DNA from 4 places in the Streptomyces sp. NPDC057963 genome. Region 2 is predicted to be linked to each of the others. Evidence: riboswitches for the same ligand, from Rfam matches in the RefSeq annotation. Region 2 holds a riboswitch; each other region holds the start of a gene.

What was found. A riboswitch is a leader RNA that binds a small molecule or an ion and turns the genes downstream of it on or off. The one in region 2 is predicted to bind cyclic di-AMP.
Positions count from the first base shown of each region.
Region 1: linked by a shared signal. The riboswitch ahead of ACFVT1_RS36065 (M23 family metallopeptidase) and the one ahead of ACFVT1_RS07920 (transglycosylase SLT domain-containing protein) in region 2 are both predicted to bind cyclic di-AMP.
Region 3: linked by a shared signal. The riboswitch ahead of ACFVT1_RS15995 (transglycosylase family protein) and the one ahead of ACFVT1_RS07920 (transglycosylase SLT domain-containing protein) in region 2 are both predicted to bind cyclic di-AMP.
Region 4: linked by a shared signal. The riboswitch ahead of ACFVT1_RS26415 (C40 family peptidase) and the one ahead of ACFVT1_RS07920 (transglycosylase SLT domain-containing protein) in region 2 are both predicted to bind cyclic di-AMP.

Region 1 is NZ_JBHVPX010000028.1:46,866-54,495, forward strand. It holds gene ACFVT1_RS36055 (HPr family phosphocarrier protein) at 169-450, shown strand; gene ACFVT1_RS36060 (GntR family transcriptional regulator) at 651-1,367, opposite strand; gene ACFVT1_RS36065 (M23 family metallopeptidase) at 1,723-2,529, opposite strand; cyclic di-AMP (ydaO/yuaA leader) riboswitch at 2,543-2,709, opposite strand; gene ACFVT1_RS36070 (M16 family metallopeptidase) at 3,066-4,448, opposite strand; gene ACFVT1_RS36075 (pitrilysin family protein) at 4,475-5,848, opposite strand; gene ACFVT1_RS36080 (DNA topoisomerase (ATP-hydrolyzing) subunit A) at 6,129-7,630, shown strand, end outside.
Region 2 is NZ_JBHVPX010000003.1:184,985-192,614, forward strand. It holds gene ACFVT1_RS07905 (APC family permease) at 1-204, opposite strand, end outside; gene ACFVT1_RS07910 (hypothetical protein) at 575-859, shown strand; gene ACFVT1_RS07915 (DUF2461 family protein) at 953-1,600, shown strand; gene ACFVT1_RS07920 (transglycosylase SLT domain-containing protein) at 1,839-2,624, opposite strand; cyclic di-AMP (ydaO/yuaA leader) riboswitch at 2,629-2,815, opposite strand; partial or broken gene ACFVT1_RS07925 (ATP-binding cassette domain-containing protein) at 3,513-4,127, shown strand; partial or broken gene ACFVT1_RS07930 (ATP-binding cassette domain-containing protein) at 4,248-4,989, shown strand; gene ACFVT1_RS07935 (DUF305 domain-containing protein) at 5,255-5,947, opposite strand; gene ACFVT1_RS07940 (hypothetical protein) at 6,049-6,468, opposite strand; gene ACFVT1_RS07945 (heavy metal translocating P-type ATPase) at 6,877-7,630, opposite strand, start outside.
Region 3 is NZ_JBHVPX010000006.1:87,061-94,690, reverse strand. It holds gene ACFVT1_RS16020 (GtrA family protein) at 1-191, shown strand, start outside; gene ACFVT1_RS16015 (SurA N-terminal domain-containing protein) at 432-1,088, shown strand; gene ACFVT1_RS16010 (nucleoside triphosphate pyrophosphohydrolase) at 1,207-2,169, shown strand; gene ACFVT1_RS16005 (cytochrome P450) at 2,179-3,726, shown strand; gene ACFVT1_RS16000 (transglycosylase family protein) at 3,832-4,806, shown strand; cyclic di-AMP (ydaO/yuaA leader) riboswitch at 5,107-5,278, shown strand; gene ACFVT1_RS15995 (transglycosylase family protein) at 5,282-6,058, shown strand; gene eno (phosphopyruvate hydratase) at 6,394-7,630, shown strand, end outside.
Region 4 is NZ_JBHVPX010000012.1:50,294-57,923, forward strand. It holds gene ACFVT1_RS26380 (8-amino-7-oxononanoate synthase) at 1-745, shown strand, start outside; gene ACFVT1_RS26385 (DUF397 domain-containing protein) at 738-944, opposite strand; gene ACFVT1_RS26390 (helix-turn-helix domain-containing protein) at 970-1,830, opposite strand; gene ACFVT1_RS26395 (ATP-binding protein) at 2,034-2,465, shown strand; gene ACFVT1_RS26400 (dienelactone hydrolase family protein) at 2,592-3,164, shown strand; gene ACFVT1_RS26405 (LysR family transcriptional regulator) at 3,370-4,308, opposite strand; gene ACFVT1_RS26410 (LysE family translocator) at 4,381-5,016, shown strand; partial or broken gene ACFVT1_RS26415 (C40 family peptidase) at 5,085-5,555, opposite strand; cyclic di-AMP (ydaO/yuaA leader) riboswitch at 5,559-5,745, opposite strand; gene ACFVT1_RS26420 (hypothetical protein) at 6,126-6,434, opposite strand; gene ACFVT1_RS26425 (ATP-dependent Clp protease proteolytic subunit) at 6,442-7,077, opposite strand; gene ACFVT1_RS26430 (hypothetical protein) at 7,436-7,630, opposite strand, start outside.

The DNA.
Region 1 (7,630 bases), on a different contig from region 2:
AAGACTACGACTCCGTCAGCAGTCGCGTAGGCCCTGGGGCCGGGGCAGTCTGAGGGGGCCGAGCGGCGGTGCGGCACGGGCTGTAACGCCTGCCGCGGGTCGGCCGGAGCATCGCGCACTGCGTGAGAGACTGGTCTAGACAACTATTGATTCGTGAAGGGCAGAACCATGGCTGAGCGCCGCGTCAACGTCGGTTGGGCCGAGGGCCTGCACGCCCGCCCCGCTTCCATCTTCGTCCGTGCCGCCACGGCTTCCGGCGTCCCCGTGACGATCGCCAAGGCCGACGGCAACCCGGTGAACGCCGCCTCCATGCTCGCGGTGCTCGGTCTCGGCGCGCACGGCGGCGAGGAGATCGTGCTCGCGTCCGAGGCCGACGATTCCGAGGCCGCCCTGGACCGCCTGGCGAAGCTGGTCGCCGAAGGGCTCGACGAGCTGCCGGAGACGGTCTGACCCGTTTCCTGCCCTCCCCTCAAAGAGCCGCGACACCCTTGACCGGGTCCGCGGCTCTTTCGCATTCCCGGTCCGGACCGGGCAAATACATTCCCGTGCGAAAAGGTAATTCGGGCAGCCTGAAGAAAGCCCCACGGAATGGCAGCTCTTTGTATACGGCGTAATGGTTAATGCCGGTCGCCTGTGGCGTTTACGGGATGTTACGGAGCCCTCACCGGGCCGGTGCGGGAGGCGGCGGGTCCGCGTTCCGGCCGGTCGGTGCGGGATGCCGCGGGTCCGCGTTCCGGCCGGTCGGTGCGGCGCAGCCGGTGCGCGGCCGCGGCCCGTTCGGCGTGCTGGGCGGCCATCGCCCTGGCCCGTTCCGCGTCGCCGCGCGCCACCGCGTCCACGATGGCTCCGCGTTCGGCCCAGCAGTCCGCCGGGCGGGCCGGCTGCTCGACCTCGTACATCCAGGCGATCTTGTGCCGGAGCTGGGTGAGCAGCGCGATCAGGCCGGGGCTGCCGGAGGCCTGCGCCAACGTCTCGTGGAACCAGCCGCCCAGCGAGCGAAGATCCTCCCTCTCACCCCGCCCGACCCGCTCCTGGCCGAGCCCGACCAGGCCGCGCAGCACCTTGAGATGCGCCTCGGTGCGGCGGTGCGCGGCACGTGCGGCACCCAGTGGCTCCAGCAGCATCCGGACCTCCAGCAGGTCGGCCGCCTCCTGTTCGGTGGGCTCGGCGACACAGGCGCCCGCATGCCGCCGGGTGACCACGAACCCCTCGGACTCCAAGGTGCGCAGCGCCTCCCGTACCGGCACACGGGAGACCCCGTAACGGCGCGCCAGCAACTCCTCGGTGAGCCGGCTGCCGCGTTCGAAGACACCGGAGACGATGTCGTCACGGATTGCCGTGCATACCGAATGCGCGGGAATGTGCATGCCCGAACCTCCGCCTCGATCCCCGCGGAACGCGGCCGGCCGACGCCTGTTCCGCGACTCTATTCCAATGCGGCCGCATTTCCGATGCCGGGCAGAAATTCATGAATATCTTTTGGCCACGGACGGCGCGGCGGGCAGGAACCACGGGAGGGCGCCGGAGCCGGGCACTGCGGGTCGGCACGGCGGGCCGGGCCCGGCGGGCACGGCACGGCACCGCGGGCACGGCACGGCACCGCGGGCACGGCACGGCACCGCGGGCACGGCACGGCACCGCGGGCACGGCACGGCACCGCGGGCACGGCGAAGGCCCCGGCGTATCGCCGGGGCCTTCGAAGGGGTGCTGCGGGGGCGTCGGTCAGACGTTGACGCCGTGGGCGCGCAGGTATGCGACGGGGTTCATGTCGGAGCCGTACGAAGGCGTGGTCCGGGCCTCGAAGTGGAGGTGCGGGCCGGTGGAGTTGCCGGTCGAACCGGAGAGGCCGATCCGCTGTCCCGCGCCGACGCTCTGGCCGACGGAGACGCCGATCGAGGAGAGGTGGCCGTACTGCGTGTACGTACCGTCCGTCATCCGGAGCACGATGTTGTTGCCGTACGCGCCGCCCCAGCCGGCCTCGACGACCGTACCGGCACCGACGGCGACGACGGAGCTGCCGGACGCGGCGTGGAAGTCGATGCCCGAGTGGCTGCCGGACGACCAGAGCGAGCCACTGGACTTGTAGCCGGTGGTGACGTACGAACCGGCGACCGGGAGCTGGAAGGCTCCCAGGCGGGTGCGCTCGGCGGACCGGGCGGCGCGCGCCTTCTCGGCGCGCGCTTCGGCCTCGCGCTTCGCGTCGGCCTTGGCCTTCGCCTCCGCCTTCTTCTTGGCTTCGGCCCGCTTCTGGGCCTCCGCCTTGCGCTGAGCCTCCGCCTTCGCCGCGGCATCGGCCTGGCGCCGCTGCGCGTCGGCCTGGGCGTCGATCTGGCCGGCGAGGGCGCTGTCGATGGCGATGACCTGGTTCAGGCCGGTCTCGCTGACGGACGCGTCCGCGGCGAGGGCCGGCGCGGCCATGCCGCCGACGACGCCGGTGGTGGCCAGGGCCGCGACGCCGGCGATCTTCGCGCTCCTGCACGTCAGTCGGCTCGGGGCACGATGCTTCCCGGTGGCACGGGTGAACGCCATGAAGTGGCTGGTCCTTTCCTTCCTTCTCGCCTACCGGGTTAGCTGACGGGTTCGGAGCAGGAAGGTCTCCTACGGACGCCCCGGCCTCACCGAGGCCCAGACATCCGATTCACCCCAGGGACTGCGTGGGTCCCCGGCTCCCCAGGCTCGCGCCTGACGGGGACTCGGCGATGGCTGCCCGGTGCGTCGCGGATGCGGCGTACGAGTGACGGACAGCCCAGCCGACGCTAAGCGGGGTCACTTTCATTCACCAAACGGACAGGCCGTTTTGTAGCGCATCCCACAGGGCAGACAGGCAACCCCTCCACCAGAACGGACAAAAAGGAAGGCTCCAGCGAGATCTCGCTCACAGGAGCCTTCCTCTTGTCCCGGTATGTGGACACATGACACCGGATGGTGGGCCAGCTGGGGGGCCGAGCGGCGCAGCCGACACTCGGTCCGCCCCGTCGGTCCTCCGCCGGAAGAGGCGGCCGAGCGGTGAGGCGGCACGGGCGGACCGCCACCGGCGGACCGCCACGCGCAACGGGCCGGCCCGGTCAGCCGGCGACCACCGACACCTCTCCGATGCCCAGCGCCCGGACCGGCTCCTCGATCTGCGCCGCGTCACCGACGAGGACCGTGACCAGCCGGTCGCCCGGGAAGGCGCTGACCACCGCCGCGGTCGCCTCGACCGTGCCGGTCTCCGCGAGCCGGGCATAAAGATGCGCCTGGTAGTCGTCCGGGAGGTGCTGCTCGACCTGGTCGGCGAGGGTGCCTGCGACGGAGGCCGCCGTCTCGAACTTCAGCGGTGCGACACCCACGAGGTTCTGCACGGCCGTCTCGCGCTCCTCATCGGTCAGCCCTTCGGCCGCCAGGGTCCGCAGTACCGTCCACAGGTCCTTCAGCGCCGGTCCCGTGGACTCCGTGTCCACCGATCCGCTGATGGCCAGCATCGCGGCACCGGTCGGCCCCGCGGCGGAGTCCGGGGCCGACGACCGCAGCACCTGGGCGAAGGCCCGCACGCCGTAGGTGTAGCCCTTCTCCTCGCGCAGCACCCGGTCCAGCCGGGAGGTGAGCGTGCCGCCCAGGCAGTACGTGCCGAGCACCTGGGCCGGCCACACGCTGTCGTGCCGGTCGGCGCCGATCCGGCCGATCAGCAGTTGCGTCTGCACCGCGCCCGGCCGGTCGACGATCACCACCCGGCCGGTGTCGTCCGCGGTGATCGGCGGGGCGGGACGGGGCTCGGCGGTGTCGCCCGACCAGTCGCCGAGGGTGTCGGCCAGCAGGGTGTCCAGGTCGATGCCGGTGAGGTCGCCGACGACCACGACGGTCGCCGTGGACGGCCTGACATGGGCGTCGAAGAAGGCGCGCACGGCGGCCGAGTCGATCCGCTCGACCGTCTCCTCGGTGCCCTGACGCGGGCGCGACATCCGCGCCGAGGCCGGGAAGAGCTCCTTGGAGAGCTGTTTGGCGGCGCGGCGGGCCGGGTTGGCCTGCTCGTGCGGGATCTCGTCGAGCCGGTTGCGCACGAGCCGCTCGACCTCGCTGTCGGCGAAGGCGGGCGCTCGCAGCGCCTCGGCCACCAGCGCGAGCGCCTTGGCCAGCCGGGAGGCCGGGACCTCCAGGGAAACCCGGATGCCGGGGTGGTCCGCGTGCGCGTCGAGGGTGGCGCCGCAGCGCTCCAGCTCGGCGGCGAACTCCTCGGCGGTGTGCTTGTCGGTGCCCTCGGAGAGCGCCCGCGACATGATCGTGGCCACACCGTCGAGGCCCTCGGGCTCCGCGTCCAGCGGGGCGTCGAGGAAGATCTCCACCGCCACGACCTGCTGGCCGGGACGGTGGCAGCGCAGCACCGTGAGGCCGTTGGGCAGAGCACCGCGCTCCGGCGCGGGGAAGGCCCAGGGGCGGGCCACGCCGGGGGCGGGCTGCGGGTGGAACTGCATCGATACTCCAGTCGCGGCAGCGTCGGTCACTTGTCCGCTCCTTCGTGCGTGTCGGTGTCGTCGGCGTCGGTCTCGTCGGTGTCCGCCGATTCCGCGGGCTCGACCGGCTCGTAGACCAGCACGGCCCGGTTGTCGGGGCGCAGCTGGGACTTGGCGACCGCCTGGACCTCTTCCGCGGTGACGGCGAGCACCCGCTGCACGGCGGTCAGGGCGAGCTGCGGATCGCCGAACAGCACGGCGAACCGGCAGAGTTCGTCGGCGCGGCCCGCGACCGTACCGAGCCGGTCCAGCCACTCGCGTTCCAACTGGGCCTGCGCACGTTCCATTTCCTCGGGCGTGGGGCCCTCGGCGGCGAACCGGGCGAGCTCCTCGTCGACCGCGGCCTCGATCTGCGGCACCTCGACGCCGCCGGACGTCTTGACGTCCAGCCAGCCGAGGGAGGGCGCACCGGCCAGCCGCAGCAGCCCGAAACCGGCCGCCACGGCCGTACGGTCACGGCGGACCAGGCGGTTGTGCAGCCGCGACGACTCGCCGCCACCGAGCACGGTCAGCGCGAGGTCTGCCGCGTCGCACTCGCGGGTGCCGTCGTGCGGCAGCCGGTAGGCGGCCATCAACGCCCGCGCGGGGACCTCCTCGTGCACTTCCTCGCGCAGCTGCTCGCCGATGGTCTCGGGGAGCGTGCCGTCGCGCGGCGGCTGCTTGCCGTCGTGGGACGGGATGGAGCCGAAGTACTTCTCGATCCAGGCGAGCGTCTGCTCGGGGTCGATGTCGCCGACGACCGAGAGCACCGCGTTGTTGGGCGCGTAGTACGTGCGGAAGAAGGTGCGCGCGTCCTCGAGGGTCGCGGCGTCCAGGTCCGCCATCGAGCCGATCGGCGTGTGGTGGTAGGGGTGGCCCTCGGGGTAGGCCAGGGCCGTCAGCTTTTCGAACGCCGTGCCGTAAGGAACGTTGTCGTATCGCTGCCGCCGCTCGTTCTTGACGACGTCGCGCTGGTTCTCCATGGACTCCTCGTCGAGCGCGGCGAGCAGTGAGCCCATCCGGTCGGCCTCGAGCCAGAGGGCCAGCTCCAGCTGGTGCGTGGGCATCGTCTCGAAGTAGTTGGTGCGCTCGAAACTGGTGGTCCCGTTGAGCGAACCGCCGGCTCCCTGCACCAGCTCGAAGTGTCCGTTCCCCTTCACCTGGCCGGAGCCCTGGAACATCAGGTGCTCGAAGAGGTGAGCCAGACCGGTGCGTCCCTTGACCTCGTGGCGCGAACCGACGTCGTACCAGAGGCAGACCGCGGCGACCGGGGTCAGATGGTCCTCGGAGAGCACCACGCGCAGGCCGTTGGCCAGACGGTGCTCGGTCGCTGTCAAGCCGCCGGAGCCGGCCTGGGCTGTGGCCGTGTGACCCATGGGCATGTACGTCCCTTCGATCGCGATAATGGATTTCCTGCGAGACCTGCCACTGTAAGCAAGCGCACAGACACCTGGCGAAGTTCCCATACCGCGGAAGTTCGCGTGAAAGAGGGGCGCGTCCCCCGCGGGACGGCCGCCAGACCCCTCTCGGCAGGGGTCGGGAACGCCTCTTGGGACGGGTCGAGGTCGGCGATGTCAGTGCGGCGGTCCACAATGGTCCGCGTCAGAACCTGAGGTTGCCCGGACAGAATCCGTCAGAATCCGTGAAGGAGTCGCAGCAGCGATGGCCCGCCGCAGCACGAAGACCCCGCCGCCGCCGGACGATTTCGAGGAGAAGATCCTCGACATCGACGTCGTCGACGAAATGCAGGGCTCCTACCTCGAGTACGCGTACTCGGTGATCTACTCACGGGCCCTGCCGGACGCCCGCGACGGCATGAAGCCGGTGCACCGCCGCATCGTGTACCAGATGAACGAGATGGGCCTGCGCCCGGAGCGCGGCTATGTGAAGTGCGCCCGCGTGATCGGCGAGGTCATGGGCAAGCTGCACCCGCACGGTGACGCGTCGATCTACGACGCGCTGGTGCGGATGGCGCAGCCGTTCTCCATGCGGCTCCCCCTCGTCGACGGGCACGGGAACTTCGGCTCGCTCGGCAACGACGACCCGCCGGCCGCCATGCGGTACACCGAATGCCGGATGGCCGACGCGACGTCGCTGATGACGGAGTCGATCGACGAGGACACCGTCGCTTTCCAGTCGAATTACGACGGCCAGGAGCAGGAGCCGGTCGTCCTCCCGGCCGCCTATCCGAACCTCCTGGTCAACGGCACGACCGGGATCGCGGTCGGCATGGCGACCAACATGCCGCCGCACAACCTGGGCGAGGTCATCGCCGCCGCCCGCCATCTCATCAAGCATCCGGGCGCGGACCTGGAGACCCTGATGCGGTTCGTCCCCGGTCCCGACCTGCCGACCGGTGGCCGGATCGTGGGCCTCGGGGGCATCAAGGACGCCTACGCGGCCGGCCGCGGCACGTTCAGGATCCGCGCCACCGTCGCCGTGGAGAACGTCACGGCGCGCCGCAAGGGCCTGGTCGTCACCGAACTGCCCTTCAGCGTCGGCCCGGAGAAGGTGATCGCCAAGATCAAGGACCTGGTCTCGGCGAAGAAGCTCCAGGGCATCGCGGACGTCAAGGACCTCACCGACCGCGCGCACGGGCTGCGTCTGGTCATCGAGATCAAGAACGGCTTCGTGCCGGAGGCCGTGCTGGAGCAGCTGTACAAGCTGACGCCGATGGAGGAGTCCTTCGGCATCAACAATGTGGCGCTGGTCGACGGCCAGCCGCTCACCCTGGGCCTCAAGGAGCTCCTGGAGGTCTATCTCGACCACCGCTTCGAGGTGGTGCGCCGGCGCAGTGAGTTCCGCCGGACCAAGCGCCGCAACCGGCTGCACCTGGTCGAGGGGCTCCTCATCGCGCTGATCGACATCGACGAGGTCATCCGGCTCATCCGGTCCAGCGACAATTCGGCGCAGGCGAAGGAGCGGCTCATCGAGCACTTCTCGCTGAGCGAGACCCAGACGCAGTACATCCTGGACACCCCGCTGCGCCGGCTGACCCGGTTCGACCGGATCGAGCTGGAGAGCGAGCGGGACCGGCTCAACGCCGAGATCGACGAGCTGACCGCCATCCTCGATTCCGACACCGAGCTGCGCAAGCTCGTCTCCTCCGAACTGGCGGCGGTCGCCAAGCAGTTCGGCACCGACCGGCGAACCGTGCTGCTGGA
Region 2 (7,630 bases):
CGATCCGACGGCGATGGTGAGGGCGGTGTAGGTGCCGAGGCTGGAGAACAAGTCCGGTACGACCACGAAGAGCGTCGAAGCGGGCGTCACGCAGGAGAGCGTGAGCAGCGTTCCGCCCACGACGCCGATGGAGCGCTTGAGCTTCTGCGGAGTGGGGCCGGTCGCGGGGGCGAGCGCCTGGGGAGCGCTGAGCGTTTCGGTCATCGTGCGATTCCGATCAAAGGTGCGGTGTCTGAGCACGGGAGCGGTATCGCCTCCAGACGAGGACGTGGTGAGTGGTTTCGTCGCTCCCAGCGCGACATGCAATCCTGACGAGTTCCGCAGGTCAAGAGGTGTTCACCTACGGAATTCGTTGTTTCGGCGAGAAGATCTGACGGTTTGGCGTTAAGAATGCGTTATTCCGCTGAGGATCGGCGGGTACGGGAACCGCAGCCGGACCAGGTGGAAAGTTTCGCCCGTTCCAGATTCCGGAAGGGTGGGGGCACCCCGGAGCGCCACGGAGCATGGAGGGCCGCCGGCGCGCACCCATGTGGCTGCGGGTGCGCGTCCCTGGACTTGATGCCAGCCTGGAGGCATGGCTTGGGCGTCATGGACGACTCGTGGTGTGTTCTCCGGGCACGGTGGCGTGCTGACGGACGAGGCCGGCGTCCTGTCCGGGGATCTGACGGTTCACACGACCTGGGCCGATGACACGGCCCAGGTGACTGTGCAGTACACGGGTGCGATCGACTGGTTCACCATGTCGGGCAGTCCCGTGTCGTGCTGCTCGGAGGACGACAGCCGGCGCCTTCACGACGCGGTGGTGAAGTCCGTCCGGGAAGGAGCGGCTGCCACGGTTCCCAGGCCGCCGCCGGAGTAGCCGATGCGCGGACCGCTCCCGGCCGTGTCCCTCCCGGCCGTGTCCCTCCCGGCCGGACTGCTGCCCTACGGGACAGCCCTTAAGGTCTCCTGGATGAGCAGAGCTTTCAGCGGCTGGACAGAGCAAGCATTCGACCTGCTTCTGCAGTTGGAGGGGACCCCTTCGCAGGAGGCGCGCGAGAAACGCCGAAAGGACCGGGAGCACCTGGTCCGCCAACCCATGATCGCGTTGCTGAACGAGGTGGCCGACGCGGACGGGGCGTACGAGGACTTCTCCGTCTGGGGGTTCCGCAAGGACCCGTGGTGGTGGCAGCACCAAGTGGCGGTGATCCGGATCGCGCGCAATGTCGAGATCGGCCTGCGCTTCGACCTCGACGGGCTCCGGATCAAGGGCGGCTGGACCTACCCGGACCCGGGGCAGATCCCGTTGTTCCGCAAGGCGGTTGCCGCGCAGGAGAGCGGCCCCGGGCTGGTGCGCGCCGTCGAGGCGCTGGCAGCGCGGGGGTACGAGGTCACCGGTGACCTGATGAAGCGCGTGCCACGCGGCCATGACGCCGGGCATCCCCGCGCCGACTACCTCCGGTACCGCTCGATCTCCGCCACCCGCCCCCTCGGCGGGGACTGCGCGCAGCACACGCCGGCGCTGGCCGGTGCCGTGCTCGCGGCGGCAGAGGAACTGGAGCCCCTCCTCTCGTGGCTCGCCGGCCATGTGACCGTTCCCGGCCCCCGCCGGGCCGTGTAGCGCCACCTCCGTACGCTGCCCGCGCATGCGTGCGGGGCGGGGCCCCATGCCCAACGGCCCGTCTCGGGACGGCAGTCCGGCGACGGATGGGCGCGGGTCGGGAGTTCCGTCTTTCCACGCATGCGGGACTACGGCCGGAAGGCGGTCCCTGACCGGCGGGTGCGGTCCTTCGCGAGCGGCCTCTGTTCCGGCCTCTCGCCACCCGTCGGTCCTGAACCGCCGTCGGCGCCGTTGCGCGTCAGTAGGCCCCGAACACGTTGTCGATCGAGCCGTACTTGGCGGCCGCGTAGTTGCAGGCCGCGGTGATGTTGGCAACCGGGTCGTAGCTGTCCAGCGACGTACCGGGCACGTGGTAGGCGCGGAACGTCGGGTCGATGATCTGGAGGAGACCCTTGGACGGGGTTCCCGCGACGGCGTTCGAGTCCCAGTTGTTGACGGCCCGGGGGTTGCCGGAGGATTCACGCATGACGTTGCGGTGGATGCCGTTGTAGCTGCCGGGGATGCCGCGCTCGGCCATGACGGCCAGCGACTTCTTGATCCAGCCGTCCAGATTGTTCGTGTACGTGGCGGGCTTGGCGGCCGGTGCGGCAGTGGTGGCCGTCGCCGGCACCGCGACGCCGTTCACGGCGGATACGCCGGTGGAAACGCGAGACTCCGCCTCGGCGCCGATGGTCAGCTTCATGCCGGGACGAATCACGGCGGGGTTGCCGCCGATCACGCCTCGATTGTCCTCGTACAGCTTCTGCCAGCCACCGCTGACGGAATGCCCCCGCGCGATCTTGGAAAGGGTGTCGCCCACGGTCACGGAATAGACGGTGGGCGCGGCCTTCCGGGCGGATATTTCCTTGACGGCGGCGGACGGCGCCGCGGCCTTTTCGGCGGCGACCGCCTGGGCCGGCGCGGCCGAGGCGAAGCCCGCGCAGATCAGCGGAAGCACGAGAGCGGCCCCGCCCGTGGTCGCGGCGATGAAACCGCGGGTCAGCGAAGTGTGCTTGCGACGATAGGACTTACCCGTTGCGGGCATGGCGAATTCCTCTCCGTCGCCTACGAGGTGAGCTGTCGGGTTCAGACGGGAGATGTCTGGCCGCAGGAAACTGCGACTTCACCCCGAGCCGTTCCGGATACCGGTTCGGCGGCCTACCTGGGTCCCCCGCTCCTGCCGTACGCGATCGGGTCGGTTTCTCGGACGGCGGCAGGATTCGGCGTTCCGTCCGGATTGACGGTGACCGTAGGCGAGAAACACCGAATGGAACAAGCCCCTATTTTTTGATCACAATTCATTTGCAAGATCGAATCACGGAAAGGCAGTAATCCACCTCACACCGCATTGCTGATTTTCCTTGCGCAGAAGGGAACCGAGGCGCACGCCACGACCCCCTGAACCTTGAACGTGACTCACACCACACAATTCGCAAAAGGTGCATTTCAGGCATAGGCCAAAAGCTGCAATTCACAACAGACTCCCCTTTATCGACCAAGAGGGTGTACTAGGCGAAACCGCCCATATGGGAACATTCACCCGTTGACTCGCACGCTCTCGCTCCGGCGCACCGCCCCCGGGCCGATCGCACCCGGAAGGACCGGCCGGCGGTCCACCCGTGTCCCTCCCCCACACGGCACAAGACTTTGCCTTCCGCCCTCCGCCTCGCTATCGTTTCGGCCGTCCTGTTGTCTCCGATTGAGGTGGACGTTGCGCATCTGAGGTTCGCGATCATCGCGCCGTACGACTCCGGTCGTACGCCCGTCACGCAGTAGCAGTGTTTACCCCTGCCCGTGACCCCGCGTGGATGCGACCTCGGTGCATGAGCCGTCCCTCGATCTCTCGGACCGCCGCACCCTTCCCCTGTCGGTCGCTGCGTGGTGCTCGCATACGAAGCCCCCATTCACCGTGCTCACGACTGCGAGGATCACCATGGCGACACCCACCGCCCCCAGCGCCTCCCTCACCTGCTCCGCCCTGTCCTTCCAGTGGCCGGACGGCACGACCGTCTTCGACGGACTCTCCTTCGGTATCGGCCGTGGCCGCACCGGTCTCGTGGGCGACAACGGCGCGGGCAAGTCCACACTGCTGCGCCTGCTGGCCGGCCTGCTTCGCCCCTCCCAGGGCTCGGTGACCGTCGGCGGCAGCCTCGCCCACCTCCCTCAGAACATCACCCTCGACACCTCACTGCGGGTGGACCAGGCCCTGGGCATCGCCGAGCGGCGCGACGCACTGCGCGCCATCGAGGCCGGGGATGTGGACGAGAAGCACTTCGAGACGATCGGTGACGACTGGGACGTGGAGGAACAAGCCCTCGCGACACTCGGCTCACTGGGGCTCGGGGGCCTCGAACTGGACCGCACCGTCGGCCAGATGTCCGGCGGGGAGACCGTCCTGCTGCGCCTGGCCGCACTGCTGCTGGAGCATCCTGATGTCCTCCTGCTCGACGAACCGACCAACAACCTTGATGTGTTCGCGCGTCGCAGGCTCTACGACGCCGTCGACAACTGGCGCTCCGGAGTGCTGGTCGTGGTCAGTCACGACATCGAACTGCTGGAGCGCGTGGACCGCATCGCCGAACTGCGCGCCGGATCCGTGAGCTGGTACGGCGGTGGCTGGTCCGCCTACCAGGAAGCCCTCACCACCGAACAGGAGGCCGCCGGGCGGATGTTGCGGGCCGCCGAGGCCGACGTACGCCGCCAGAAACGCGAACTGGAGGAAACCCATGTGAAACTGGCCCGCCGCCAGCGCCAAGGCAAGAAGGCGGAGGTGGACGGGGGCCTGCCGAAGATCCTCGCCGGCCGCCGCAAGCGGTCCGCGCAGGAGTCCGGGGGCAAGCTGCGCGGCCTCCACGAGGAGCGGTTGAGCGAGGCGCGCGAGCGCCGCGAGGAGGCCGCGGACGCGGTCCGCAACGATGCCGAGATCCGCGTGAGCCTCCCCCACACCGCCGTTCCCACCGGCCGCACCGTGCTGAGCCTGCACGAACTTCGCCCCCGGTTCGGCCGACTGCTCCAGGGCAGCCTCCATGTGCACGGGCCCGAACGGATCGCACTCGTCGGCCGCAACGGCGCCGGCAAGACCACGCTCCTGCGCACCCTCACCGGCGAGCTGGCTCCACTGTCCGGCGAGGCCAGGACGTTCGTACCGCTGCGCTTCCTTCCCCAGCGGCTGGATGTGCTGGACGACGGGCTGAGCGTCGCGGCGAACGTGGCCCGCATGGCCCCCGGGGCCACCGACAACCACATCCGCTCCCAGCTCGCACGCTTCCTGTTCCAGGGGAAACGCGCGGAGCAGCCGGCGGGCACCCTCTCGGGCGGAGAACGCTTCCGTGCCGCGCTCGCGGCGACGATGCTCGCCGCACCGGCCCCGCAGTTGCTGATGCTGGACGAGCCGACCAACAACCTGGACATCGCCGGCGTGCGACAGCTGACCAGTGCGCTCCAGTCGTACGAGGGTGCGCTGCTGATCGCGGGCCACGACCTGCCGTTCCTGGAATCGGTCGGCATCACCCGCTGGCTGCTCGTCGGGGAGGAACTCCAGGACACCACGGCGGAGGAGGTGCGCGAACTGCTCTCGACACCGGAAGCGGACTGAGCAGCCGCCGGGGCCCGCACCGGCGGGAGCGCGGCAGGATGCGGGCCCCGGCGAAAGGAAGGCCCGCACCCTGCCCGGGATCAGAGCCTGGCGATGATCTTGTTCATCTGCTCGATCTCGGCGGTCTGGGCGGTGACGACGGCGCCGGCGAGCTTCTTCGCGCCGGCGTTGCCGCCGTTCTTCCGCTCGGCCTCGGCCATGGTGACCGCGCCCTCGTGGTGGGCGATCATGAGCTGGGCGAACTTCTTGTCGAAGTCCTTGCCCTCGGCCGCTTCGAGGTCACTCATGTCCTTGTCCGACATCATCCCGGGCATCCCCGAACCGCCGTCCGAGCCGTGGTCCATGCCGGGCATGTCACCCATCGAGGACGAGGACTCGGGCAGCGGCTTCCCCCAGGACGTCAGCCAGCCCTTCATGGTGTTGATCTCGGGATCCTGCGCCTTCTCGATCGCGGCGGCCAGTTCCTCGACCTCGGGGTCGGCGGCGCGGCCCTCGGCCAGCTTCGCCATTTCGACGGCCTGCTGGTGGTGCGGGATCATCTGCTGCGCGAACTTCACGTCCGCGTCGTTGAACGCGCCGCCGGGGGCGGCCGACGCGGAAGCGCTGCCGGAGCCGTGGTCCGTTCCGGGCGCGGACGAACCGTCGGAGCCGGAGCCTTTGGAGGAGCCGCAGGCCACGAGTGCGAGCGCGAGTGCGGCGACGGCAGCGCCGGCCGCGAGGCCTCGGCGGCGGGCGGCGGAAGGCAGGGAGGAAGAAGACAGGGAAGCGGACATCACATGTTCTTTCCAGGTGAGCGCGCCGCATCGGCGGCGCGCGAAACGGGCAGGAACCTCCGGCCGGTCCGGCCGGAGGGCCGGGAACCGGCGGACGCCTGTCACGTCCGCGCTACGCACACCTGGAGCAGTAGCTGTCTACCGGCGGACGGCGGCCCCCGCCGGTCCGGCCCCCGCACCGCCGTGCGTGGCCTGCCGAGGACCCGCACGGCCAGGATCACGAGGCCCAGTGCCATGAGCAGCGGCAGCAGCCGGTCGCGGGCATGGGTGGATACGCACGACTCGCCGTTCCTGCCGGGCGCGGCGGCGTCCGCCCTGGCCGTGCCGTACTCGTCCGGCATCGCCGTCTGTCCGGCAGTGGCCGCCGCGGTCATGGGCGGATGCGAGGTCGCCGCCATGGCGCCGTGGCAACCCTCGGCAGCGCTCGCCGGGGCCCCGTGCATGAGGAACAGTCCGCACAGGACGGCACACAGCACGAGCAGCCGGGACGTTCCCGGTGTGCGCGTCCGCCTGCGATCCACGGCTGCCTCGGATTCCCGCTCGTACGAGTCCTGCGGTACGGGCCCGACGATACCCCCGCAGGGTTTCCCCGTCCTGTCGCACCCCGCCCCTTCGCACGCCGCACTGCCCCGACACCGCGCTCCGCCACCGAGCCCCGGAACTCTGCGCGGGTACGGACCGCGGTGGAACCCGCTCGGGCGGGGGCCCTGGTGGGAGAGAGCGATGAGGCCGGACGGCCGGCCATCGGCGCGGACGCCCCTTCCGGCAGGGGCGTCGGGCCGCCGGTCCGCCGTCGGCATCGGTCGTCTCCGGCTCCGCGGAACTCGCTGCCGGTGCCGAGGCCCACGCCACACCCAGGGCCGGGGGCCGCACACGCGGTCGGCGCCGGCCGGAGGGCCGCCTGCCCACACCTCCGGGACCGGGGTGGCTCACCGGCCGCTGCGGGCGCGGGTCCATGCGGCGTCGCGCAGCAGGCGCAGGCCGTTGAGTCCGACGACGACGGTGGAGCCCTCGTGTCCGGCGACACCGAGCGGCAGCGGCAGCGTGCCGACGAGGTCCCAGACGACGAGCCCGGTGATGAAGACGGCCGCGACCACCAGGTTCTGCACCACGAGGCGGCGGCACCGGCGTGAGAGCGCCACGGCGGTGGGGACGGCGGCGAGTTCGTCGCGGACGACGACGGCGTCGGCGGTCTCCAGCGCGAGGTCGGAACCGGCCCTGCCCATGGCGATGCCGGTGTGGGCGGCGGCCAGTGCCGGGGCGTCGTTGACGCCGTCCCCGACCACGAGGACCTTCTGCCCGGCGCTCTCCATCTCCTTGACCGCACGCACCTTGTCCTGCGGCATCAGACCGGCCCGGACGTCGCCGATCCCGACCTCGGCGCCCAGGCGTGCGGCGGCACGGGGGTTGTCGCCGGTGACGAGGACCGGAGTGCTGCCGGTGAGAAGGGTGAGGCGGGTGACGGTGTCCTGGGCGTCGGCGCGCGGCCGGTCGGCGATGCCCAGCGCGCCGGCGGGCGTGCCGTCGAGGACGACCAGCACGGCGGTACGGCCGTCCTCCTCCAGCTCTGCGGCGAGTTCGGCTGCCGCTTCGTCCCGGCGGCCGCTCAGCAGACGGGCGGGGCTGCCGACGGCGACGGTGCGGCCGTCCACCGTCGCGGTGACGCCGGTGCCGGGGGCGGAG
Region 3 (7,630 bases), on a different contig from region 2:
CGCTCACCAACGCCGCCAACTTCGCCATCACGACCGGCGGGGTCTATCTGCTGGTCGACCTCGCCGGGTTCAGCAGCCGGTACGCGCCGCTGGTCGCGGCCGCGGCGGCCATCCCGATCACCTTCGTCGTCTCGCGGGCGATCATGCTGCGTCCGGACAGCGGCATCCCGGCGGCCGAACGCGTTTCCTGACCCCCGCGAGGCGCCGTCGCAGGAGCCGTCCCAGGCACCCCGCGAACTGCCGTCGCGGGGAGGGCCGGATGCCTCGCGAACTGCCGTCGCGGGGAGGGCCGGGCGCCCCTGAAGGGGCCCATGTCCCCAACTCCTTCCGAATCGTTGGTCGAACCAGTGGCCCCAACCACATCCACTGCCTAACATCGATCACCGCAAGGTCTTGTGCACTGATGCACAAACTCTCCCCGGGAGGTTCCTTTGCACCGCCGCCGTCGCACCGCGCTCACCGTCTCCGCCGCCCTGCTGGCCGGGGCCCCACTCCTGACCGCCTGCGGCGGCCAGGCCCACCCGGGCGCCGCGGCCCTCGTGGGCGGGGACCGGATCGAGGTGTCGACGCTGCAGGGCCAGGTGGCGGCGGTACGGGACGCCCAGCGCGACTCGAAGGACGCCTCGCAGCTCATCGACAAGTCCGGGCAGCTCAGCCGGGCGAAGCTGCACGGCATGATCTTCGACCGGGTCCTGGACCGGGCCGCGCGGAACGCGCACGTGAGCGTCAGTCGCAACGAGATCCAGCAGATGCGGAAGGCGGCGGCCGCCCAGTCCGGTGGAGAGGCGCAGCTGCGGATGGCGATGCTCCAGCAGAGCTGGGTCGCCCCCGACCAGATCGATGCCGTTCTGCGTGAGCAGGTCCAGCTGACGAAGCTGGCCCAGGCGCTCGGCGCCGACCTGCAGCAGCCCGAGGGGCAGAAGGCCGTCGGCGACGCGCTCGCCAAGGCGTCGAAGGAACTGAAGGTCGACGTCAATCCGCGCTACGGCACTTGGGACGACAAGCAGACCCAGCTCGCCAACTACAAGGCCCCCTGGATCAACCAGGTCACCAAGCCCGCGACGGCGGGCGCCGAGCCCGAGGCCTAGGGTCTTCCGCTCGGATCGGGCCCCGCGAGCCCGGCGTGATCCAAACGACGGGCCCCGAGGGCTGTCCCGTAGAAGACCGCGGAGACGGCGACCGGACCGACCGGAGTAGATTCGAACGGTGAACGCTGAAGATCCCGGCCGTATCGTCCTGCTCACCGTCAGCCACCGCGTCGCGCCGGGACTCCTGTCCTGGCCCGCCTGGCAGGCGCTGCACGCCGCCGACCGGGTGCTCTGCGCGGAGCAGGACAATCCGCAGCTGCCGTACCTGCGTGAGGCGGGTGTCGCCGTCGAGTCCTCCGCGCCCACCGCGCGGGAGCTCGTGGACGCCTGTGCGGGCGGCCGGAGCGTCGTCGTCCTCACCGGCGGCGAGGGCGACCGGCCGCTGACCGACGGGCTCGCGCGGCTCGCCGGGTCGGGGCGGGTGCGGATGCCCGACCTGGAGCTGCTGCCGGGTTCGTACGACCTGCCGGGCGCCCGGCTCCTCGATCTGGTCCAGATCATGGACCGGATCCGGATCGAATGCCCCTGGACCTCGCAGAAGACCCACGAGGGCCTTGCGAAGTACGCCATCGAGGAGGCGTACGAACTCGTCGAGGCGATCGAGGACGGCGACCGCGGCGAGCTGCGCGAAGAGCTCGGAGACGTACTCCTCCAGGTCGTCTTCCACGCCCGGATCGCCGAGGAGGACGGAGAGGAGCCCTTCTCCGTCGACGACGTGGCCGCGACCCTCGTCGAGAAGCTGATCCACCGCCACCCGCACGTCTTCGGGGACGAGACCGCCGAGACCCCGGAGGACGTGCACGCGCACTGGCTGCGGACCAAGGCCGTCGAGAAGCAGCGCGACTCGGTCACCGACGGAGTGCCGCTCGGCCAGCCCGGCCTCGCCCTGGCGGCGAAACTGGCCGGCCGGGTCCGTACCGCGGGGCTCGATGTGGCGCCCCCCACGGGCGACGGCATCGGCTACGAGCTCCTCGCCCTCGCCGTACGCGCCGAACAGGACGGCATCGACCCCGAGGCCGCGCTGCGGGCCGCCGGCCGCGCCTACCGGGACGCCATCCGGGCGGCGGAGGGCAACGGATAACGTCGAGGGGTGAACCACAGCCCCGCCGACCGCCCCGCCGATCAACCCGCGCCCCGCCCGGCCGACCACCCCGCGGACGGCTCCGCCGACCGCCCGGCCTGCCCCGCCGACGAGCCCTCGCACGGCCCGGCCGACCAGCCTGCGCCCCGCCCGGCCGACCAGCCCGCGGACGGCTCCGCCGACGAGCCCTCGCACGGCCCGGCCGACCAGCCTGCGCCGGGCCCCGCCAGCCAGCCCGCGCCCCGCCCGGCCGACCACCCCGCGGACGGCTCCGCCGACCGCCCCGCCTGCCCCGTCGGTGCGCCCGAACTCTTCACCTGGGAGTTCGCCACCGACCCCTACCCGGCCTACGCCTGGCTGCGCGAGCACAGCCCCGTGCACCGCACCGCGCTGCCCAGCGGTGTCGAGGCCTGGCTGGTGACCCGGTACGCGGACGCCCGGCAGGCGCTTGCCGACACCCGGCTCTCCAAGAACCCGGCGCACCACGCCGGGCCGGCGCACGCCAAGGGGAAGACCGGCATCCCGGGCGAGCGCAAGGCGGAGCTGATGACGCATCTGCTCAACATCGACCCGCCCGACCACACCCGGCTGCGCCGCCTCGTCTCCAAGGCGTTCACCCCGCGCAGGGTCGCCGAGTTCGCACCGCGTGTACAGGAACTGACGGACCACCTCATCGACCGCTTCGTCGCGGAGGGGAGGGCGGACCTCATCCACGACTTCGCGTTCCCGCTCCCCATCTACGCGATCTGCGATCTGCTCGGCGTCCCGCGCGAGGACCAGGACGACTTCCGGGACTGGGCGGGCATGATGATCCGGCACGGCGGCGGCCCGCGCGGCGGGGTGGCCAGGTCGGTGAAGAAGATGCGCGGCTATCTCGCCGAACTGATCCACCGCAAGAGGGAGAACCCGGGGGACGATCTGATCTCGGGGCTGATCCGGGCCGGCGACCACGGCGAGCACCTCACCGAGAACGAGGCCGCGGCCATGGCCTTCATCCTCCTCTTCGCCGGATTCGAGACGACGGTGAACCTCATCGGCAACGGGGTGTACGCCCTGCTGCGCAACCCCGGCGAGCGCGAGCGGCTGCAACGCTCCCTCGCCGCGGGGGAGAGCGAGCTGCTGGAGACGGGGATCGAGGAACTGCTGCGGTTCGACGGTCCGGTGGAGCTGGCGACCTGGCGGTTCGCCACCGAGCCGCTGACACTGGGCGGACAGGACATAGCGGCGGGCGACCCCGTACTCGTCGTGCTCGCCGCCGCCGACCGCGACCCGGAACGCTTCGGGGACCCCGACACGCTCGACCTCGCCCGGCGTGACAATCAGCACCTCGGATACGGGCACGGCATCCACTACTGCCTGGGAGCACCGCTCGCCCGGCTGGAGGGACAGACGGCGCTCGCCACGCTTCTGAGGCGCCTCCCTGACCTGCGACTTGCGGTGGAATCTACCGATTTGCGGTGGCGTGGCGGGCTCATCATGCGTGGACTGCGCACGCTGCCGGTGGAGTTCGAGCCGAGGCCCGCGCCGACGCGAGATGACGGACAGTCAACTCTGTGACTTCCACGTGATCTGCGCTGCATCGACTTGTGACACGCGTTCGAGTCCCGCTAGGTTCACCGTTCGACTCACCCGTCACTTGTCAGTCACACGGAAGGCATCCCCATGGGCTCCGCGAACGGCAGACACCGTCGCCCTCGTCAGGCACCCGCCATCGTCGTCGCCGCGGGCGTGACCGGATCGGCCATCGCCATCCCGCTGCTCGGCGCGGGCGGCGCGCACGCGGCCGACGCCAAGACCTGGGACCGGGTGGCCGAGTGCGAGAGCGGCGGCATGTGGAGCGCCGACCTCGGCAACGGCCTCTACGGCGGCCTGCAGTTCTCGCAGGAGACCTGGAAGGCGTACGGCGGCGAGTCGTACGCCGCCCGTGCCGACCTCGCCAGCCGCTCGCAGCAGATAGCCGTGGCCGAGAAGGTCCTGGAGAACCGGGGGCCGAAGGCCTGGCCCAGTTGTGCGGTCATCTCCGGCCTCGCGGAGGACGGGACGCTGCCGGGCGTCGATCCCGGGGTCGCGCCCCCCGCCGAGCCGACACGGAGCACGGAGCCGGCTGACGGCGCGTCGACGCCCCCGTCCGGGGACGCCACGCCGTCGGACGCCGCCCCGGACGCCGCCTCGGGCGGTACGGGCGGTAGGGGCAGCGCGGACCGTTCGAAGGGGGCGGGCGCCGCCCACGGGCCGGCGGGCAGGGCCGAGCCGTCCCGGACGTCTTCTGACGCCCCGTCCTCCGGTGCGCCCGACGCCTCGGACCCGACCGGCTCGGCCGACTCGACCGGCGGCACGAGTGGCAAGCACCGCGGCGCACCGGCCCCCGAGGAGGGCCGGAACGCGAACGGCGGCGTCGACCGCGAGTCGGGCCGGCATGCCTCCCGCGGTGACGGTGACGCGCGCGACGCGGGCGCGTCGACCGCCGACGGCACGTACACCGTCCGCTCCGGCGACAACCTCTGGGCGATTGCTGACGCACAGAAGGTCCCCGGCGGCTGGCCCGCGCTGTACGAGGTCAACAAGGATGCCGTCGGATCCGACCCGGACCTCATCCTCCCCGGCCAGAGCCTCGATCTCGACGTGAAGGCCGAGTGAGAGCGGTCTGATAATCGGCTGAAAGAGCCTCAAAATCTGGGGTAGTTCAGAGACCTATGTCCGCTTATGCGTAAGTGAGACATGGGTCTCTTTGCGTCAACTGGCGTGTCGCGCCCGGGGAGCCCTTCCGTATCGCCTCCCACCTGCGAAAACGACGGTTCCTCAGATGCAAGTAAGGGCTGATTGTCCGATGTGTCCATCTTTGAATGTAGGGGTTGCGTATGTTTACGGTCGGAACCGCTCGCACCGCGGGCCCCGTCGATCGTCACGCCGAATCCTGCCGTCGGTCGAAGGGAACAGACGCGTAAAGCGCCGTAGGCAGGAGCGGGGGACCCAGGTAAGCGCCGGGCCCGATCGTCGAAGGACGCATCAGGACCGGCTTGGGGTGAAGTCGCGTGCTAGGACGTGCGACCGGGCAACTCACTTGGCCCGAACCCGACAGCTCACCTCGTAGGCGTCGGTGAGGGGAAGTTCCATGCTGTTTTCCGGCAAGGGCAAGCACCGCCGCCCGTCCAAGGCCGTCCGCGTCGCCACGCTCGCCGGTGTCGCCGGTACCGCCGTCGTCGTTCCGCTGATGGGTGCGACCGGCGCCTCCGCCGCCTCCGTCGCCACCTGGGACGCCGTCGCCCAGTGCGAGTCCGGTGGCAACTGGTCCATCAACACCGGCAACGGCTACTACGGCGGCCTGCAGTTCTCGCAGTCCAGCTGGGCCGCCGCCGGCGGCACGCAGTACGCCCCCCGCGCCGACCTGGCCACCAAGGCCCAGCAGATCGCCACCGCCGAGCGGCTGCTCGACATGCAGGGTCCGGGGGCCTGGGGCTGCGCCGGCGCCGGCAACCTGACCAACGACGGTGTCAACCCGGGCGTCGACACCGGCTCCTCCTCGAAGTCCAGCTCCAGCTCCAGCGCCACCGGGCAGCAGAGCGCCCCGGCCGCGCCGAAGCAGCAGTCGCGGCCGGTCCAGCAGGCCCAGCCGAAGAAGGCCGAGCGCACCGAGGCCCCCGCCGCCTCCCGCTCGGACCGCTCCGCCGCCCCGCAGGCCGAGTCGAAGAAGACCGTCACCACCCCGACCGGCGAGAAGGTCAAGAAGGGTGACGGCGAGTACAAGGTCGTCTCCGGCGACTCCCTGAGCGAGATCGCCGCCGAGCACCAGGTCGAGGGCGGCTGGCACCAGCTGTTCGAGCTGAACAAGGACATCGTCAAGGACGCCGACCTGATCTACCCGGGTCAGCAGCTGCACCTGACCAAGTAGTCCAGGCTCTCTCCTCCCTGAGCACCCCGGCCCGGCGCGCATTCCCCCGTACGCGCCGGGCCGGGGTTTCCCGTGTCGCGCACCACCACCGCGAGGTGCCGGCGCCGCCACGCGCCGCCTCCGCGAGGCGCGCCACCTCTGGGTGATCGTTCAACTGTTGTAGTTACTGACCAGTAAAATTCTGACTGTTTGTCTGCTTACGCGCGCCCTTGGGTCCTTTTTCGTCCCAGGGGACGGGCGGTCGTCGGGCTGAGCGGGCCGGGCCGGTTAGGCTCTTGTCGCAAGGCCAAAGTGACCCTGCACAACCAGTGTCATATCCCAGAAGGAGATGCCTCGTGCCGTCCATCGACGTCGTCGTAGCCCGGGAAATCCTCGACTCCCGGGGGAACCCCACGGTCGAGGTCGAGGTTGGCCTCGACGACGGCAGCACGGGCCGTGCTGCCGTCCCGTCCGGCGCCTCCACCGGTGCGTTCGAGGCCATTGAGCTTCGCGACGGTGACCCCAACCGCTACCAGGGCAAGGGCGTCGAGAAGGCCGTCCTCGCCGTGATCGAGCAGATCGGCCCGGAGCTCGTCGGCTACGACGCGACCGAGCAGCGGCTGATCGACCAGGCGATGTTCGACCTGGACGCCACCGAGAACAAGGGCTCGCTCGGCGCCAACGCCATCCTCGGTGTCTCGCTGGCCGTCGCCCACGCCGCCTCCGAGGCCTCGGACCTGCCGCTCTTCCGCTACCTCGGCGGCCCGAACGCGCACCTGCTGCCCGTTCCGATGATGAACATCCTCAACGGTGGGTCGCACGCCGACTCCAACGTGGACATCCAGGAGTTCATGATCGCCCCGATCGGCGCGGAGTCCTTCTCCGAGGCCCTGCGCTGGGGTGCCGAGGTCTACCACACGCTGAAGAAGGTCCTGAAGACCAAGGGGCTTTCGACCGGTCTCGGCGACGAGGGCGGCTTCGCGCCGAACCTGGAGTCGAACCGCGCCGCCCTCGACCTCATCGTCGAGGCCATCAAGGAAGCCGGCTACATCCCGGGCAAGGACATCGCGCTCGCACTCGACGTCGCCGCGTCCGAGTTCTACAAGGACGGCACGTACGAGTTCGAGGGCAAGTCCCGCTCGGCCGCCGAGATGACCGAGTACTACGAGGAGCTCGTCTCCGCGTACCCGCTGGTCTCCATCGAGGACCCGCTGTACGAGGACGACTGGGCCGGCTGGAAGGTCATCACCGACAAGCTCGGCGCCAAGGTGCAGATCGTGGGCGACGACCTGTTCGTCACCAACCCGGAGCGTCTGGCCCGCGGCATCGAGGAGGGCTCCGCCAACGCCCTGCTCGTCAAGGTCAACCAGATCGGTTCGCTGACCGAGACCCTGGACGCCGTCGAGCTTGCCCAGCGCAACGGCTTCAAGTGCATGATGTCCCACCGCTCCGGCGAGACCGAGGACGTCACCATCGCCGACCTCGCCGTCGCGGTGAACTGCGGCCAGATCAAGACCGGCGCCCCGGCCCGCTCGGACCGTGTCGCCAAGTACAACCAGCTGCTGCGCATCGAGGAGATCCTCGACGACGCCG
Region 4 (7,630 bases), on a different contig from region 2:
CCGGCTCTCCCGGGCCGAGACCGCCGTGGTACCGCATGCCGATCCCGACGCCGTACGCAAGGCCCTGCGGACGCACGAGGGCCGCGCGCTGGCGGTCACCGACTCGGTCTTCTCGGTGGACGGCGACGCCGCCCCGCTGCCCGAACTGGCCGACGTCTGCCGGACGGAGGGCGCCGCGCTGCTCGTCGACGACGCGCACGGCCTGGGCGTGCTGGGGAAGGGCGGCCGGGGCGCGCTCGCGGCCGCCGGTCTCGCGGGCGGCGACGGCATCGTCACCACGCTCACCCTCTCCAAGTCCCTGGGCAGCCAGGGCGGAGCGGTACTCGGTCCGGCCCGGGTCGTCGAGCACCTGGTCAACACGGCCCGTACGTTCATCTTCGACACGGGCCTCGCGCCGGCCGCCGCGGGCGCCGCGCTGGGCAGCCTGCGGCTGCTCGGCCGTGAGCCGGAACGCGCCGACCGGGCCCGCGCGGTCGCCACCGCGCTGTACGAGCGGCTGACCGCGGCCGGTCTGACCGCCGTACGCCCCGACGCGGCCGTGGTCTCGGTGCGGGCGCCTTCGGCGGACGCGGCGGTGCGCTGGGCGGCCGACTGCCGTATGGCGGGAGTCGCGGTGGGGTGCTTCCGGCCGCCGTCGGTGCCGGACGGCGTCTCCAGGCTCCGGCTGACCGCGCGAGCCGATCTGACCGAGGAACAGATCGCCGACGCGGTGGCGACCGTGCGGCGGACCGCTCCCGTCAGCTGACCGGACCCCGGTGAAGGCCGGAGACGAACGATGTCCAGGCCGCCACGGAGAACCGCAGCGGTGGCCTGGACACATCCTTGGAGTCCCGCACGGCCAGCCGTCCGCCACCGAACGGCGCGGCCTCCACGCAGTTGTTCATACCCGTGCTGCGGCTGCTGCGCCGCCACCGTAACTCGTGCTGTGCGAGGCAATCCGACATGACGCCCCTCTCGGGCAGTCCGGGGTCACTGACCGTCGCGGTCGATCGCGGCGATGAGCTCCAACGAGTGCTGGGGCGACAGCGCGTGTGACTGCATCGTGCGGAAGGCCGAGCTGTACGCCTCAAGGTCTTCTTTCCGCTCCAGGTAGAGGCTACTCGTCAAATGGTCGAGAACTACCACGTCCAGATCAGAAGTGTTCGGAAATGAGAAGATAACGAAAGGGCCGGTGAGGCCGGTGTATCCGCCGACCGAGAACGGCAGCAACTGAAGCTGCACGTGGGGCAGTTGAGCCACCCGAGTCAGATGGCGCAGCTGGTTGTGCATCACCCGGCACCCGCCGACCTGACGTCGCAGCACCGCTTCGTCGAGCACCGCGCTCAGCCGCAGCGGCGGATCGGTCCGCAGCACCCCCTGCCGGGCGAGCCGTACCTCCACCAGGGAGTCCAGCTGACGGGCGGGCAGCCCGTCGAGTGACGCCCGGGTCACCGCACGGGCGTAGTCCGCCGTCTGCAGGAGCCCGGGGACCACCGAGGTCTCCAGGGTCCGCGCGGTACGGGCCTGGGACTCCAGGCTGATGAAGTCGCGGTACTGGGGCGGAATCAGACCGCGATAGGCATGCCACCATCCGGTGCCGCCACCACCCGCCGAACCCGCCAGCGCCTCCAGGAGCGTGCGCAGTTGCGGATCGTCCACGCCGTATACGTCCAGCAGCCGTGCCACATCGGCCGGCCGCACTCCACTGACACCCGTCTCGATCCGGCTGACCTTCGACTGGTGCCAGCCGAGTATCCGCGCGGCGTCCCGACTGGTCAGTCCCGACGCATGGCGCAGACTCCGGAGCTCCTCCCCGAGCTTGCGGCGCCGTACCGCAGGGCCATGGTGCATCTGCGGCCTCCCTCCCTCTTCTGCCGAGCGGACAGTGTGGCGTCCGCATGCGGCCTTGTGCGGCAGGTTCACCGCATTGAGCGACAGATATATGCATATCTTGGTGGATCGCCGTCACAGGGGGCAGCATCAGTGGCAATCTGGCGCGAAGCGCAACCCGGACCGAACGTGGGTCGGTCCGGGTGGGAAAGGGGCGGCTCGCCATGGCAGACCACCAAGAAGCAAGCGTCACCCTGCCGAGCGAGCCGGTCTCGGTCGCGGCGGCCCGCAGATATGTGGACCGGGTGCTCACCGAATGGGGCCTGGCCGCCGGTACCGAGTTCGCCGACAGCATCCGGCTCATCGTCTCGGAGCTCGTGACCAACGCCGTCCAGCACACCTTCGGGCAGTCGCCCACCTTCACCGTGGACCTGAAACTGGAGCGGGAGGAGGAGTTGCGGATCGGGGTGACGGACAGTCACCCGCGCCGGCCGCGGCGACTGCCTGCCGCCGTTCAGCAGGACAACGGGCGAGGTTTGGTGATCGTCCGCTGTCTGGCCAAGGAACGCGGCGGCCGACTCGCCGTCACCCCCACCGCCGACGGCGGCAAGACGGTCTGGATCGAGCTCCCGTGGAACCTCCCCGTACAGAACTGACCGGCTTTTGTCCGCGGTGTTCTCCGCGGTCGGCCGACGGCTGCGGCAGGTTCGCCGAGCGCACTCCCCGGGCAGCGCGCTAGATTTGCGGATCGATCCCTGCCCGACGGCTGTTGGAGTTCCGCAGTGACCGAAGTTGTGCTGTTTCACCATGCTCAGGGCCTTACCCCGGGCGTGACGGCCTTTGCCGACGCATTGCGCACCGAAGGCCATACCGTGCATACGCCCGACCTGTACGAAGGCCGCACCTTCGACACCCTGGACGCGGGACTGGCGCATCTGGAACAGATCGGCGTCGACGAAATACTCGCTCGCGGCGTGCTGGCGGTGGCCGACTCACCGGCCGAGCTGGTCTACATCGGGTTCTCCCTCGGCGTGCTGCCGGCGCAGAAGCTGGCCCAGACGCGGCCCGGCGCCCGCGGTGCCGTATTCGCCCACTCGTGCGTGCCGAGTTCCTGCTTCGGAACGTGGCCGTCGCAGGTCCCGGTCCGCATCCACGCCATGGAGGAGGACCGTCTCTTCACCACCGAGGGCGACGCGGACGCCGCCCGCGCACTCGTCGACGAGGCTCCCGATGCCGCATTGTTCCTCTACCCCGGTGACCGGCACCTGTTCGTGGACAGCTCGCTGTCGGCCCACGACGCCGAGGCTGCCGCGCTGATGCTCGACCGCACACTGACGTTCCTCCGCTCGCGGTGAACCGGGTCCGGTGCCCGCGACCGGCCGGTCTCGGGGCCGACGCCGATCGGGCCCCGGGCGGCGATCCGCCCCCGCGAGGATCCCGCCCACCACCGCGCGGCGACGGCCGAACGGCCCGAGCGGAGTCGGGCCCGCGGGCGACGGCCCGGCGGGGCGCCGGCCGCCGGACGGGGCGGTGGGATGCCGCACGTCCCCGACCGCGTGATCATCCGCCCTCGCCGCCCGGTCGCCGGGCCGACGCCGCCCGTCCGAACCCACTGCGCAACAGCGCCTGAAGCGTCGCCGCGGCGGCGCTCGCCCGGTCACCGCGGTGCACCACCGAGATCGTCCGCCGGAACGAGGCGGGTTCGAGCCGTCGTACGGACAGTGGCGTCGGCGACATTGCGGCGACCATCTCCGGGACGACCGCCATCCCGATGCCCGCGCTGACCAGCGCGCAGACCAGCGCGTAGCCGGGCGACTCGCAGACCACGGCGGGTGTCGCCCCCGCCCGGGCCAGCGCCTGTTCCACCCCGCGACGCGGCGGATGTGTCGGCGCACTGCTGATCAGCGGCCGTCCCGCGAGCTCCGTCACCGGCAGCCGACCGGTGCCTTCGGCCAGCATCTGCCCCACCTCCGTGATCAGGACCAGTTCCTCGACCAGCAGCGGCTCGGCGAAGACGCCGGAGGGCCAGGCGGCCGGGGGTGCCGGCTCGTACACGTGGGTCAGCGCGAGGTCGACCTCGCCGGCGGCCACCGCGGCGACGCCGTCCGGTGGCTCGTACTCGGTGACCGCCAGTTCCACGTCCGGGTGGGCGCGGCGGAAGGCGCTCAGGACCGGCGGCAGCAGATGGATGCCCGCGGTGGTGAAGGTACCGACCCGGAGGCGCCCGCCGGAGAGCCCGGACAGCCGGGCCAGCTCGTGACGGGCCCGGTCCATCTCGTCGAGGATCCGCCGGGCGCGCCCGGCCAGCAGCTCTCCCGCCGCGGTGAGGCGCGCCCCCCGGTGGTGGCGCACCAGCAGCGCGGCGCCCGCCTCCCGCTCCAGCTTGGCGAGCTGCTGGGAGAGGGCGGGCGCGGTGTAGCCGAGGCGGGCGGCGGCCCGGGTGATCGATCCGGCCTCGGCGACCGCCACCAGCGCCGCGAGCCTTGTCGGGTCGTACATGAAGCGTTCCTTTTGGCAGACCCAGAAGATTGCAAGTACACGCTAAAGGCTCCGTTGGTCCAGGGTGGACCCATGGACGCACAACTGATCGCCTTCACCGGGGTCGCCGCGGGCATGGTCGCGCTGCCGGGCGCGGACTTCACCGTCGTCGTACGCAACGCGCTCGCCTCCCGGTCGGCGGGGGTGGCGACCGCGCTGGGCGTTGCCGGGGGACTCCTCGTGCACACCGCGCTTGCCGTCGCCGGGCTCGCCGCGGTGCTCGTGGCGGTGCCCGTCCTGTTCCGCACCGTCCAGCTGCTCGGCGGGGCCTATGTCCTCTACCTGGGCATCAGCGCCCTGTACGCGATACGGCGCCGCACCACCACGGACACGGAGGGGACCGCGGACGAACCGGCCGGCCGGGGATCCCTACGCGCGCTGCGTCAGGGGTTCCTCACCAATGCCCTCAATCCCAAGGCGCCGGTGCTCTTCCTGAGCCTGTTGCCCCAGTTCGTTCCCGACGGGCAGCCGCCGCTCCCGAGGACCTTGCTGCTCGCGGTGATCGTCGTGCTGCTCGCCCTGGTCTGGTTCCCCGCCGTGGCGCTTCTGGTGGACCGGATGGGCCGGTGGCTGCGCCGGCCGCGTGCCGCCCGCGCCATCGAGGGCGGCAGCGGCGCGGCGCTCACCGCGTTGGGGCTGGTGCTGGTGTCGGGTCCCCTGGTGCACTGAGGCCCCTCCGTGCCGAGGTTCCGCTGCGCCGAGAAGGGCGGACCGGCGCCGGAGGCCGGGCTCGTCCGGCGGACCCGCCCGTAGTAGACGCGCTTCGTCCAGATCTTCTCCAGCCGGACCACCGCGCCGGTCCTCGGCGAGTGCCAGATCTTGTTGTGACCGGCGTAGATCCCGACGTGGTAGACGCTGCGGCCGGAGTGGAAGAAGACCAGATCGCCGCGTTGCCTGTGCGAGGCCGAGATGTGGCGGGTCCTGTTGTACTGCTGCTGGGCCGTGCGGGGGAGCTTCTTGCCCGCCTTCTTGAACGCATAGGACGTCAGGCCCGAGCAGTCGAAGCGGTTGGGGCCGGTGGCCCCCCAGCCGTACGGCGAACCCTTTTTGGAAGCGGCGACCTTGAGCGCCTTCACCGAGAGAGTCGCTGCCTGGGCTTCCGGAGCGGCGCCGGGGGCGAGCATGGTGCCGCCGACGGCGGCCAGAGTCAGAACCGAGGCCGTGCCGGCCCGGGCGAGCAGAGACGGGACATGAACCTGCGCAGTCATGCGCAACCCTTCGTCAGCCGCCTGTGAAGGATGACCTGTCGGGTTCGGGCTGGCGAAGTTGCCCGGCCGCGCTCGGCGGCTTCACCCCGAGGGCCGACCGTTGATCCGGTCGACCCGTTGTGCTCGGGTCCTCCACTCCTGCCGATCCACTTCTGTCGACCAGTCATCCGGGCGGCGGCAGGACTCGGCGTCCGCCCGGACCGCCCCGCCGCGGTGGCGGGGGCTTGTCGTCCCAGGGATCTTGACTCACCGACTGCCGGATTTCCGAGGGGAAACAGCGATTTGTGAGGCTCCTCACGACTGATCCGTTCGGGTGGAGCCGACGCTTTCGGGGAGCCCTGGCGGTCACTCGGACCGGTCCCGCACCAGGGCGGAATCAAGGATTCCGTCCACTGCTCATCCGAAAAACGCAAGTTGAGATATCGCTCGTGAGGGGGACTCTCTACGCCGAAAGAGCGAGGAATTCCGACGTGGCCACCGGGCGTGTCGCGAAGGGGAGTTGGCTGACCCCTCGGGCGGGGTGGGGGGAGTTGGGCGGGCGGTGCCGGGGCCCGGTGAAGAACCGGCTGATCAACTTGCCGGTGCGGGGGGTACGGTGACGCGTCCGGCCCGCCGTTCCCCGTCCAGTACCCGCAGCGCCCGCGCCAGGGTGGCGGCGTGGATCCGCGCCTCGCCGCGCTCGTGCATCAACACGAGGGCGTCCCGCAGTGCGCCGGCCCGTGAGGCCAGTGCCTGTGCGGCCCGCAGGGCGCTGTAGGTGTCGCTGCCGTGGGCCGGGTTGATGCGGCCCAGTTGGTCGAGGACTTCGAGATAGCGGTCGATGAACTCCCCCTCGGCGCGTGTCAGTGCGGGGAGCGGCGGCAACTCTGGCGGCTGCATCGGGCGTTCACCGCGTGCCGTGCGGCGGGAGCGACGACTTCCGGTTCTCCGTGATGTGGTCCACCAGGCCGTAGGCCTTGGCGCCCGGGGCATCGAGGATGAGATCGCGCTCGATGTCGGTGGCGATTTGCTCGGCGTCGCGGCCGGTATGACGGGTCAGCAGTGTGATGAGCATCTCGCGGACCCGTTCCCATTCCCGGGCCTCGATCGCCAGATCGGACGGCTGGCCCTGCACCGGCTCGGTGAGTGCGGGCTGCTGCACGATGACCCGGGCGCTGGGCAGTGCGTGCCGCCTGCCGGGAGCGCCCGCCGCGAGCAGCACCGACGCGCAGGAACCCGCCTGGCCGAGGCAGTAGGTCTCCACCTCGCAGGTGAGGTACTCCATCGTGTCGTAGATCGCGGACATGGCCCCGAACGAGCCGCCGGGGGAGTTGATGTAGAGGGCGATGGGCCGGTCCGGGGCGGCGTGTTCCAGATACATGAACTGGGCGATCAGATCGTTGGCCGCGGTGTCGTCGACCGGCGTACCGAGGAAGACGATCCGTTCGGCGAGCAGCTTGGAGTACGGGTCGAGGGTGCGGGTCCCGTTGCTCGTGCGCTCGGTGAACTCGGGCAGCACGTAGCGGGCGGCGGGGTGGAACAGCATGGACGGTGCCTTTCCTCCGGGATCTGTACGGCTTTTGCGCAAGCGGGGTCTGCGCAAGCCTCTGTAAAAAATGTACAGGACGTACAGAAGGTTATGATGGAGCATGATCCTGGTGATCCACTAAAAGTCCCAGGTCAGAGGCCGTTTTGGCTGTTCGCCGAGGGCGGAAATCTCGTAATCTCTCTAGACGTCTTGATCATCAGGCTGCTTCGCCCTCACTGAAACCGAGTAGAGAGGTGAGGTGGTCCGAGGCGACGCGGAGGTCCTCGGGGCTCGGGTGGACGTACACCCGCTTACGACTCGGTACGCGATTGAAGTCTGGGCGCGCCGGCCTGGCGGGTCGGCCGGTGGATGATCAGCAGGCGGCCTTCCGGGCGAGCACGGGTTCGGTGCTCGTGTGCCGCCGGGTGGGCCTGCGGGCCGCGCGGTCGGAGACCAGTCCGGCGATGGCGGCGTGGGACTCGCGTCGGCCGGGGTATCGCTGGAGCGGCCGCCCCTTCTTCTCCTCGCCGATGGTGTGCTCCACGCAGATCCGCGCGGAGGACCGCCG